Regions from separate parts of the Lysinibacillus sp. FSL P4-0201 genome, predicted to be linked through region 2. Evidence: riboswitches for the same ligand, from Rfam matches in the RefSeq annotation. Region 2 holds a riboswitch; the other holds the start of a gene.
The links. Region 2 has a riboswitch for preQ1 ahead of queF (preQ(1) synthase). Riboswitches for the same ligand answer to the same signal wherever they lie in the genome.

Region 1: linked by a shared signal. The riboswitch ahead of MKY76_RS02825 (QueT transporter family protein) and the one ahead of queF (preQ(1) synthase) in region 2 are both predicted to bind preQ1.

The regions. Positions count from the first base shown of each region.
Region 1 is NZ_CP151995.1:573,228-579,463, reverse strand. Features, by position in the region: gene MKY76_RS02835 (ABC transporter permease) at 1-63, opposite strand, end outside; gene MKY76_RS02830 (ABC transporter substrate-binding protein) at 148-1,170, opposite strand; PreQ1 riboswitch class I at 1,492-1,536, shown strand; gene MKY76_RS02825 (QueT transporter family protein) at 1,543-2,025, shown strand; T-box leader at 2,094-2,293, shown strand; gene trpB (tryptophan synthase subunit beta) at 2,352-3,515, shown strand; gene MKY76_RS02815 (long-chain fatty acid--CoA ligase) at 3,559-5,178, opposite strand; gene MKY76_RS02810 (L-threonine 3-dehydrogenase) at 5,367-6,236, opposite strand, start outside.
Region 2 is NZ_CP151995.1:4,608,927-4,615,162, forward strand. Features, by position in the region: gene MKY76_RS23270 (VUT family protein) at 66-605, opposite strand; gene queE (7-carboxy-7-deazaguanine synthase QueE) at 647-1,375, opposite strand; gene queD (6-carboxytetrahydropterin synthase QueD) at 1,368-1,838, opposite strand; gene queC (7-cyano-7-deazaguanine synthase QueC) at 1,842-2,501, opposite strand; gene queF (preQ(1) synthase) at 2,606-3,106, opposite strand; PreQ1 riboswitch class I at 3,232-3,278, opposite strand; gene MKY76_RS23295 (S8 family serine peptidase) at 3,588-6,236, shown strand, end outside.

The sequences.
Region 1 (6,236 bases), 630 kb from region 2:
ACCAAGTGCCATAATTGCATAGATGATTCCTTGCTCCACTGCGCCAAATAATGCTAAAAACATCGTTGAATCATCTCCTAAATCTCTTTATTATTTATATCACTTGTAAAATGAAGATAAAGCGGGGATAATGCACCCCGCTTCGTTTTACTGTTCTAGAATTTCGGCACCCCAAGAATCTTTAATTTCGATGCCTAAATCATCTGCAACTTTTTTATTGATTAATAATTTCAGATTTTGTGGGTATTGTGCTGGTGTATCGGCAGGTGTCGCTTCACCTTTTAAAATTTTCACAACCATTTGACCTGCTTCATAACCGATATCGAAATATTCAAAACCATAAGCAGCTAAACCACCACGTGCCACAGAATCTAATTCTCCTACGATTAATGGTAATTTATTCGTATTGGCAACATCAATTACCGATTCTAATGCAGAAACAACTGTGTTATCAGTAATAATATAGAAAGCATCTACTTTACCAATTAGAGATTCTGTCGCTTGCTTTACATCCGCTGAAGTGGATGCTGATGCTTCTACCACCGCTAAACCTTGTTCGTCCATAACCTTTTTCACTTCTGAAACTTGAGCAACAGAGTTTTGCTCACCCGCATTGTAGACCATCCCTACTTTTTTCGCACCAAGCTCTTTTAGGAATGCTACAGTTTTAGAAATCGTTTCTGGATGTAAATCGATTGTGCCTGTAATATTTTTCCCTGGCTTCTCCATTGAGTCAATTAGCTGTGCACCAACAGCATCTGTAACAGATGTAAAAATAATTGGAATATCACTTGTTGCTGTTGCAGCGGCTTGTGCAGAAGGTGTAGAGTTTGCAAAAATTAAATCTACGTTTGCACTTACTAGATTGTTAGCAATCGTTGTGTTAAGGCTATTATCTCCCTGTGCAATTTGTGGATCGTAGTCAACTTTTAAGCCAGCATCTTCAATTGCTTTTTTAAAGCCTTCCGTTGCTGCGTTTAACGATGGATGCTCAACAATTTGAGTAATCCCGATTTTATATGTTTTATCGTCTGCATTTCCGCTCTCACTTGCATTGTTTTTTTCATTTCCTTTTGAATCTGCTGTACCTGAGCCACCGCTACCACAAGCAGCAAGAAGCAACACTAATCCAAAAAGAAGGAATGACAACTTCTTTACATTGCTTTTCACAAATAATCCCCCCGATTATATTCTCGAATATCTATCGCACTTTATCCAAACAAAGTGTGAATGTATCGCTATATTATCGTTATTATCGAGCTCCGTCAACAACATTATGAATGTTCTGACTTTTAAAAGTGACAAAATATTTTAGTTTTTCATTTAATTTGGCGCTTTAAACCGCTAAACTACGCTGTTTTAGTTAATCGATTTCTTTTTTCAACATAGTAAAAAATATTTATGACAATTTTGCGACGATAGGACATTATAGACAAAGTCTGACATTTGACTTCTACTAGATATCTATTATAGAATATTTACTTGTGTGAAAGCACCGTGGTTCGTAACCATCCCACGAAAAAAAACTAAGGAGAAATGAATATGAAGATAAAATTTTTAGCAGCAAGTGGTATCATTGCGGCTCTATATATAGCTGTAACCATGCTTGTTGCCCCATTTGGTTTTACAGAGGTACAGTTCCGAGTATCTGAGATGTTTAACCATTTAGTGGCCTTTAATCCACGCTTTGCCGTAGGGATTATTATTGGTGTATTGATCTCTAATCTCTTTTCACCACTTGGCATTTACGATTTAGTTTTTGGTGTAGGTCATTCAATGATTACTCTTGGCCTGTTTATTTTAATCTGTAAATTTGTCAAAAATATTTGGGCACGTTTAATTATTAATACATTGCTCTTTACATGTACTATGTTTATCATTGCCTTTGAGCTGAACTTGGCTTTAGAGTTGCCATTTTTCTGGACTTGGCTAACAGTCGCGGCGGGTGAATTTGTTGTATTAGCTGTAGGTGCACCGATTATGTATGTTTTAAACAAACGCCTTCACTTTAAAAATTTGATTTAACTGACGGATCTTTTTAGATTCGTCTTTTTTCTTGACACTATTCTGAAAATACTCTACAATTCTTTCTAATAAATGCAAGGAAGAAGAGTAGTAGCAAGCATTGTTACTTTTAGAGAGCTGGTGGTTGGTGCAAACCAGTAGTACAGACTTGTGAATGGACTTCAGAGCAGCCTTATCAAATGTAAGGCCGTTTCGCTCCCCGTTACCGGAGCAGGAAAGCGCGCAAAAATTGCGAATGAAGGTGGCACCACGGTTACTCGTCCTTTTTATGAGGGATTGGAGTGGCTTTTTTTTTGGAAAAATTAGCATAGAGGAGTCGAGTTAAGATGAGTACAGTAGTAGAAAAAAAGGGATATTTCGGTGAATTTGGTGGAAGCTTTGTTCCAAAGGAGCTTCAAAATGTTTTAAATAGACTAGATGAGAATTTTCAAAAGTATAAAGAGGATGATGATTTTAAGCAAGAATTAGATTACTATTTCCGTGAATATGTCGGTCGTAAATCCCCTCTTTATTTTGCAGAGAATTTAACAAAGCAATTAGGTGGCGCAAAAATTTATTTAAAACGTGAAGACCTTAACCACACAGGCTCCCATAAAATCAATAATGTATTAGGACAAATTTTACTAGCTAAACGTATGGGAGCAAATCGCGTGATTGCCGAAACAGGGGCAGGTCAACATGGTGTAGCAACAGCTACAGCGTGTGCCATGTTTGGAATGGATTGCACGATTTATATGGGCTTGGAAGATACAAAACGTCAGGCATTGAACGTATTTCGCATGGAACTTCTCGGAGCGAAAGTTGTAGCTGTCGATAAAGGGCAAGGACGCTTAAAGGATGCAGTAGATGAGGCATTCGCTGACTTAGTAGAAAACTATGAAACAACCTTCTATTTATTAGGCTCAGCAGTTGGACCACACCCCTTCCCATCAATGGTTAAACATTTTCAATCAGTGATTAGCCGCGAAAGTCGTGAACAGATTTTAGAAAAGGAAGGAAAGCTGCCGACAGCTGTTCTTGCCTGTGTAGGAGGCGGTAGTAATGCCATTGGGGCATTTGCTGATTATATTGCAGACGAAGATGTTCGTCTTATTGGAATAGAGCCAGACAAAGCTGCTACCTTAAACGAAGGAACACCAGGAGAGCTACACGGCTTCAAATGTTTAGTACTTCAGGACGCAGAAGGCAACCCACTCCCTACCTATTCAATAGCAGCTGGTTTAGATTATCCAGGTGCGGGGCCTGAGCATAGCCATTTGAAAACAATCGGTCGTGCTGAATATGTGACCGTGACAAATGAAGAAGTTTTAGATGCCTTCCAAGTACTTTCTAAGGTTGAAGGTATTATTCCTGCTCTTGAAAGCTCACATGCAGTCGCACATGCTCTAAAATTAGCACCAACTTTATCATCTGAGGAAAGCATTATTATTAATATCTCTGGTCGTGGCGATAAAGACGTTGAACAAGTCTTCCACATGCTAACTAAATAACTCAAAAAAGAGCGACTTCCATTTACGGAAATCGCTCTTTTACCTATACCAATGATTTAGGATAAATTTCTGCTACATTATCTCGCAGCTTCGCTTTCAGGAATTTTCCGACAGATGTCTTTGGAATTTCTTCTAGAAAGACGACTGCATCTGGTACCCACCACTTGGCAAATTGATTTTCTAAAAAAGCAAGAAGCTCTGGTTCAGTTACTGATTGTCCCTCTTTCAATACAACACAAGCTAATGGACGCTCCTGCCATTTAGCATGGGGCATGGCAATGACAGCCGCTTCTAAAACGGCATCATGAGTCATCAGCGCATTTTCCAAATCAACAGAGGAAATCCATTCCCCACCTGATTTAATAAGATCCTTCGTACGGTCCGTAATTTTAATAAAGCCATCTGCTGTTCGTACAGCAATATCACCAGTATATAACCAACCATCTCGATAAGCATCTGCTGTTCGCTCATCACGATAGTATTCGTTGGAAATCCATGGGCCTTTTAAACGTAATTCCCCCATTGTTTCGCCATCCCAAGGTACCTCCCCCGCCTCATTAATAATACTAGATTCGATACCTGCCATTGTCATCCCTTGCATCGCTCGAGCTTCAATACGTTTTTCAATCGGCCAATCTTCCATCCATGACATATAATTAGACAATGCCACGATTGGTGTAGTTTCCGTCATGCCATAGACAACAATATAAGGAATTCCATATTTTTCTTCAAATGTCCGAATGAGTCGAGTTGGTGAAGCCGATCCACCACAGCATATCGCTCTTAAAGAACTAATATCTCGTTCTTTCTTTTCCTGTTCCTGTAAGGCACCTATCCAAATGGTTGGAACACCAGCAGTTAATGTAACCTTTTCTTGTTCGATTAAATCCATTATTAATGCTGAAGTAAATTGCGGACCTGGTAGAACTTGTGTAGCACCCACATTGACACTAGCAAAAGGCAAGCCCCATGCATTTGCATGAAACATGGGTACAATCGGCATCACGACATCTCTTTCCGCAATTCCCATAGAGTCAGACATACTCAGCATGATACTGTGTAGTACTAAACCCCGATGGGAATAGACAACCCCCTTTGGATTCCCTGTTGTGGCGCTTGTATAGCACATACCGGCAGGTGCTTCTTCATCAATATCCTCTGGAAATTGAAATTCTTCATCAGCAGTAGCTAATATGTCCTCATAGGATAAAACATTTTGTAATGTAGTCTTTGGCAAAGCTGGTTCATCCGTCATAATGATATAATGTTTCACTGTCTCAAGTTTTGGCGCAATATTTTCAATGATCGGTAATAAATCTACATCGACCATTAAAATCTCATCTTCTGCATGATTAATAATATAGATCAAATGCTCTTCTGATAAACGAATATTTACCATGTGTAAGATTGCCCCTGAGCAAGGCACAGCAAAATAAGCTTCTAAATGTCGATGCTGATTCCACGCAAAGGAGCCGACTTTTGTTCCTCTTGTCATCCCAAGCTTCGTAAGGGCATCTGCTAAACGACGCGTTCTTTTTGCCCACTGCCCATATGTTAAACGATGTATTTTGTGTGGGCTTGTCCGTGAAATAATTGATTTTCTTGCAAAATAGCTCTCTGCTCGTTTAAAAAAACTAGTTAAAACTAATGGTGCTTGCATCATAAAACCCATCATCCCTTCATTTGTGAATTTCCCCTTGTGAAATTATCATAGCATCAATTTAACTGAATACTATTAATATTCCGAATATTATTATATTTTAATTTCATAATTTAATCTATATATTCCAATAATTTTCTTTTATATATAAAAAAACGGATGAAGTCTAGTCTTCACCCGTTGCCTATCTATTATGAAATTGCTTTTTTATGCAGTTTAATTTTCAATTTTTCTAACATATCTACCGTCATTTTAGCTAAATCATATTCTGCTTTGAAGCCCCACTCTTTTTGAGCCGCTTCAATATTTAAAGAGTTTGGCCAGCTATCTGCAATGGCTTGACGAACAGGATCTACCTGATAGCTCATTGTGAAATTTGGTAAGTGTTTCTTGATTTCAGCCGCGATTTGCGAAGGTTCGAAGCTCATGGCTGTAATATTAAAAGCATTGCGATGAATAAGCTTACTACCGTCTGCTTCCATTAAATCTACAATAGCTTGTAAGGCATCTGGCATGTACATCATATCCATAAATGTACCTTCCTGAATATACGATGTATATTTGCCTTGTTCGATGGCTTCATAGAAAATTTCTACAGCATAATCTGTTGTACCACCACCTGGAGGTGTTACATAAGAAATTAGCCCCGGGAAGCGTACTCCGCGTGTATCAACACCAAAACGATTAAAGTAATAATCGCATAATAACTCACCCGCTACCTTATTTACCCCATACATAGTTGTTGGTCTTTGCAAAGTATCCTGTGGTGTATCTTCCTTAGGTGTAGACGGACCAAACGCACCAATTGAGCTTGGCGTGAAAAATTGCATATTTAACTCACGTGAAACTTCTAACGCATTCATTAATCCACCCATATTTAAATTCCAAGCTAACAATGGATTTCTCTCTGCTGTAGCTGATAATAATGCTGCTAAATGCATCATCGTATCTGCACCGAAGTCCTTTGCTAAATCATGCATTCTTTGTCCATCTGTCACGTCCAATATTTCAAATGGGCCCTTAGTATGTTCAAGCTTTCTAATGTCTGTAGCAAGTATATT
Region 2 (6,236 bases):
ATAAAGCGAATGGGCCTGTTTTTAAAAAGCTTACTTGTGATCCGTATCTTCATAATAAGGAATAATTATTCTGGAATAATATATTTTTCTTTCATTGGCCCAACTTTATTTAAAATAATTGCGCCAATCATTTGTATAATCGTCTTCACAATAATTTGCCCCAAAATGGCGGCAGGTACCGCTTCCCATGGCAATATATTGGCACCAAGTGGACTTAAGCCGATTACTACGAAAATTGCAGAATCTAGAAATCCTCCAACAATACCACTGTAGAACACACGCCAAGCCATTGGTAATTTTAATCGAGTATAAATTTCAGTATCAGCCGTTTCAGCGACAACAAATGATAGCGCTGAGGCTACCACAATTAAAAGTGTATCACCTAGTAGGAATGACACCACAGCTGATAAAATTAAAGCTGTAATAATAAATAAATACGTCTTTTTTCTACCATATTTATTTTGTACTAGATCCCGAAAAATAAAGGTTGCCCCAATTAAAAGCGTTCCCATTGGAACAATAAACATACCAAAATGGAATGGTGCAAATGCTGCCGTTACCACATTAGCAATAACAATAGATAATAAATAAAATAATATTCTCAAACTATTACTCCTCAAGTAAATTTAATTTTTGTAAGAACACCCTACACGCCTCTTTTATTTCCCCACACAAGGGCATGTAACTGTGGCAGTACTTTAACATCTCTTAAATCCTCATCCTTCATTACTCTATCAATCAGTGCACGATATTTATCCAATAAATTCATCATTAATTGTGAATTATCAGTTGCCGTGAGATCATCATTACCGACTTGAAGATAAAAAGGAATCATGGGATATCGATGGTGAATTTGTTTAGCATAATCGTAATCCTCTTGATTAAAAACGACTATTTTGAGGGATACATGGTGATTGCTGTTCCGATCTTTAAGTTTTTCGAAGATATAAGAGAGCACCGAGTAGTCTGTGGTCATTCCAGAACTAGGTGGCTTTGGTGAAATTGTCAGTTCATCAATCTCATACATCCACTTTTGCCACCTACTCCCCTGTGTTTCTACCCCGATTTTTATGTCATTTTCTTTTAAAATGGCAATAAGCTCTGCTAAATTCGGATTGAGTGCAGGATTGCCGCCTGAAATTGTGACAAATGAAAAACCATTGCCCCCTAAACGTTTCAACTCAGACCAAATCTCTTCCGCTGTCATTTGGACAATAAGGTGCTTTCCACTGCCATCCCACGTAAACGATGAATCACACCAAGAACAGGAATAATCGCAGCCCGCAGTTCTTACAAACATTGTCTTCTGGCCAACGACCATACCCTCTCCTTGAATCGTTGGCCCAAAAATCTCGATAACAGGTACTTTACTCAACTTCCATCCACTCCCTTCTAGCTTCTGCATAGCTTGTTGGAGTCTCGTAAAGCCTGATAAACTCTACACGTACACCGTTATATCCTTCATCAAGCAAAGCCTCAGTCAACTTTTCGTAAATCCAAACAACAATATTCTCTGCCGTCGTATTCATGAGTGGAAGCGTTTCATTTAAATAACGGTGATCCAAATGAATCTCTATTTTATGTTTCCATATTTCTTTTATATCGCCGAAATCAATCATCAAACCACGTTCATCTGTGTAGCCACTCAGTCCTAATATAGCTCGATAGGTATGCCCATGTAGATTTTTACATTTCCCTTCATAATGATGTAGATGATGGGCAGCATCGAAGGTAAATTCTTTGCTTATGAGAACACGCTTTGCATGATATTTCAATTGATTTCTTTGAATATCCACATCAATTCTCTGGAGTCTCTCAACGATTTTAAAATCTGACATGCCTTAAGACTCCTTCCTATAACTTAAATACTCATCAAGCCCTTTATTTCGCAATTTACATGCTGGGCATTCACCACATCCATCTGCTATGACACCGTTATAGCAAGTCAACGTTCTTTGTCGTACAAACTCAAGTGCACCAAGCTGATCAGCTAATTCCCATGTTTGTGCCTTATTCAGCCACATCAAGGGTGTATCAATCACAAAGGAGTCATCCATCGATAAATTTAACGTTACATTTAAGGATTTAATAAAGACATCTCGGCAATCCGGATATCCACTAAAATCAGTTTCACAAACACCTGTTACAATATGCTTTGCCCCTACTTGGCTCGCTAAAACGCCCGCAAATGAAAGAAAAAGGAGATTGCGGCCAGGCACAAAAGTCGATGGGAGCTCACCATTTTCTCCGTCCTTCACCTTTATGTCTTGTCGTGTCAATGCATTCGGAGCAAGTTGATTCAGGAGAGACATATCAAGTATGTGATGCTTGATACCAAGCTCCTCTGTTATCACCTTCGCACAGTCAATTTCAAGACGATGCCTTTGACCATAATCGAAAGTTACTGCCTCAATCTCTTCAAAGCGTTCTTTTGCCCAGAACAAACAAGTTGTGCTGTCCTGACCTCCACTAAATACTACAATTGCTTTTTCCTTTTTCATCTATAAAGACTCCCTTATATCGAAAAAACAGCACTCTAAGAAAAAGTGCTGCTTTCTTCTTAGTTTTTTTAAGAGGGTAGCTAAAAACCTCTGTCTTGCTTCATTTATCGATTATCAATTTTTTCTGGGTTAAGATCGTGGTTCATTAAACGATAATTGGCGATTTCTTCGTATTTAGTTCCTGGCTTCCCATAGTTACACCATGGATCAATCGAGATACCCCCACGTGGAGTAAATTTCCCCCAAACCTCTATATATCTTGGATCAAGTAATGCAATTAAATCATTCATAATGATATTCACGCAATCTTCATGGAAATCGCCGTGATTTCTAAAACTGAATAAATACAACTTTAGAGATTTACTTTCAACAATTTTTTTATCTGGGATATATGAAATGTACATCGTTGCAAAATCCGGCTGATTTGTAAGCGGACATAAACTAGTAAACTCTGGGCAATTAAACTTAACAAAATAATCTCGATTAGCATGAAGATTATCCACTGCCTCTAATACCTCAGGTGCATAATCATAGGAATACTTTGTACCTTGATTACCTAATAGGGTCAAATCCTTTAATCCTTCTTCATGACTTCTGCCAGACATAAAAAAACCTCCTTGTAAAATGTTTCCCAACACTTTTCAAGAGAGGCATCACCAATCATTCTATTTAAAACATAAGTAAACAGATAAAAAAAGCCACGTCCGATATGGACATGGCATATTGTCATGTTTCCATAGTTTTTTATAGAGGGTATCAGCTATGAACCTCTCCCGTTCTAGTCCGGGCATTCTTTTCTTCAATATCGTACAAAAAATAATACAGGACGTCAAATGGATTTTTTATAAAACTCTTAAATGATAAAAAGTATGAATCACTGTAAGTCAATACTCATTTGAAAGTTCTACTTTTTTATTAAATTACTAGGAAAATAGAATTAATCCATTTTTAACAAAGTAATACTAATTATCAATATTTTGAGATTTTTCAATATTCCGATATTCGAATTATCTCACCTGTGATAAATTGGAAATATCACACTAAACTGAAAAGTGTGATAATTAAGAGCGGAGGGAGAAATGAGATTTGAAAAAGTTTAAGTTTACGAAGTTTTTAAGTAGTATGATAGCTTTCGTTATGGTGCTTTTTCTATTGGTTCCATTATCGAGTGCTAATGCTGAAGATTCGAAGCCATTCAAGCAGGATAGCCAAAGTGAAAGTATACTTCAATTAAAGGCGGCTATCGCTGAACAGCTAAGCTTGTCTAAAGATGGTCCAACTCTTCACGAAAGCTTACAAAATGTATCAGGCAATCAAGAAGTTGCAGTCATCGTACATTTATCTGAAAAGCCTGTGGCACTAGAGCAAGGAATGAGCCAATTGAAAGGCCAAATGTTCTCTAATGCGCGAGCAAATGAAGTTCGATCAAATGTAAAATCTCAACAAGCACAAGTTAAGAAAGAATTAGCTACTAAAAATGTTCAAATGACTCAAGGCTACACATTTGATACTGTTTTAAACGGTTTTGCAGCAACTGTGAAAGCAAATGATCTCCCAAAGCTGCTTTCAATAGAAGGAATAACATTAATTGAACCTGATGCAATTGTTTACGCATCTGAAGATAATACAATGAAATCATCAGAACTGATTAAGGAAGATCAATTAGAGGCTCAAATGAATACAAGTATTTCTTTCCTCGGCATCGAACAGCTTTGGAATGAAGGAATTGAAGGACAAGGTATAAAGGTAGCAGTATTAGATACTGGTATTGACGCAGATCACCCTGAGTTCGCTGGAATTTACAAAGGTGGGAAAAACTTCATTCCAAATTCATCAACTTACACAAAGCCTCGGGCAGATGACGATGCATCGGAAACCTTGCCTTCTGAGCGTCCTGCTGGAACACCTGAATTTAATGAAAAGGGAAGCTCGTTCTATACTTCTCACGGTACCCATGTTGCTGGAACCATTGCAGCAATTGGAGCTAACAATTTCGGCATTAAAGGAATTGCTCCCAAAGTAGACCTTTATGCTTACCGTGTTCTTGGTGCATATGGAAGTGGGGCTACATCTGGTATTGTTAAAGCAATTGAAACGGCTGTAACAGAAAAAATGGACATAATCAACCTTTCTCTTGGTGGGGGGGCTAACTCTGAAACGGACGCTGGTTCATTTGCTATTAATAATGCAATGATGGCTGGAACAATCGGAGTAATTGCAACAGGGAACTCCGGCCCAAATCGAGGAACAATGGGCACGCCTGCAACCGCTCGTTTAGGAATTGCTGTGGGTAACACAACAAATCCAGAAACAATGTATAACGGTGAAGTGAATGTTACAGTTGGTGACTACAACTTAACAAAACAGCTCCCATTAATGGGCACAACTTTTGGAAGGGATTTAGCAACACAGCTTCAAGGAGAATTTGACCTAGTTGCTATTCCTGGAAACGGAGAAGTAAAAGACTATGAGGGAATCGATGTAGAAGGTAAAGTGGCATTAATCTCTCGTGGCAGTATCGCATTTGTTGATAAAATTGCGAATGCAAAGGCAAATGGAGCAGTCGCCACAATTATTCATAACTTTGCTGGTGGAACAAATGCACCTAATATTTCAGGTACATTCCTGGGTGATTCCTTTGCTTTTCTACCAACATTTGATATGTCCCAAACGGATGGCAATGCAATTCGTGCTGCATTAGCCGGTGGAACTGGAAAAGTTAGCTTTAGTCAATTTACTTCCACAAAGACACTGGGGGATGAAGTAAACGATTCAAGCTCCCGTGGACCATCTACGCCAAACTTTGATATTAAACCAGATGTAAGTGCACCTGGAACAAACATTATGTCAACGATTCCAATGTATAAAAAGGATTTCCCTAATGCAGATTACGCAGAGGCATATGATCGTAAAACAGGAACCTCTATGGCAACACCGCATATTACAGGTATTGTTGCATTACTTAAACAAGCAAATCCTGATTGGAATGCGTTCGACATAAAAGTGGCGCTTTCTAATACAGCAAAGGTTTTAGATAAAACAAAATACGATGTGTTCTCTCAAGGTGCAGGTCGTGTAAATGCTTATGCTGCAGCACATCCAGAAATTCTTGCCTATGCATTGGATAGTGCAATTTTAGATGGAACAGGAGCTGTTTCAGAAAACTTAAAAGGGACAGTTACTTTTGGTCCACAATCACTTAAAGACCAGGATATTTCCGTAACGAAACAAGTTTTAGTAAAAGATATAAAGGGGCACGGCGGTAATTATAATGTATCAATTGATGTGACAAAATCATTTGGTGATGCAACTGTTACAGTCGACCAGCCAACATTTAATCTAGTTGGTGAGCAAGTGTTAAATCTTACATTAACGGCTTCACAAGCTACAGCTCCAAACGGCTCGGAAATACTGGGGTATATTCACATCAGCGGTGATGCTACAGAAATTTCATTGCCATTCGCAGCTGACTTTGGAAGTGAGGCAGTAACTGAAATTAAAGATTTAAAGATTACAGAAACAGATCTATCCTTTAATGGAGATGGCGTGAAAGATTCAGCTGTACTTTCATTTACATTAACTGGCGATGTAACAACTAACTATATCGAGCTATGGGATATTATGAATCCTCAAGGTGGAGAATATGGTGATGGCTACATCGGTTATCTACATGCAGGTACTGCGCTAGGAAAAGGCTCTTATACGCTGAATATCGCTGGGCAATACAAACCATGG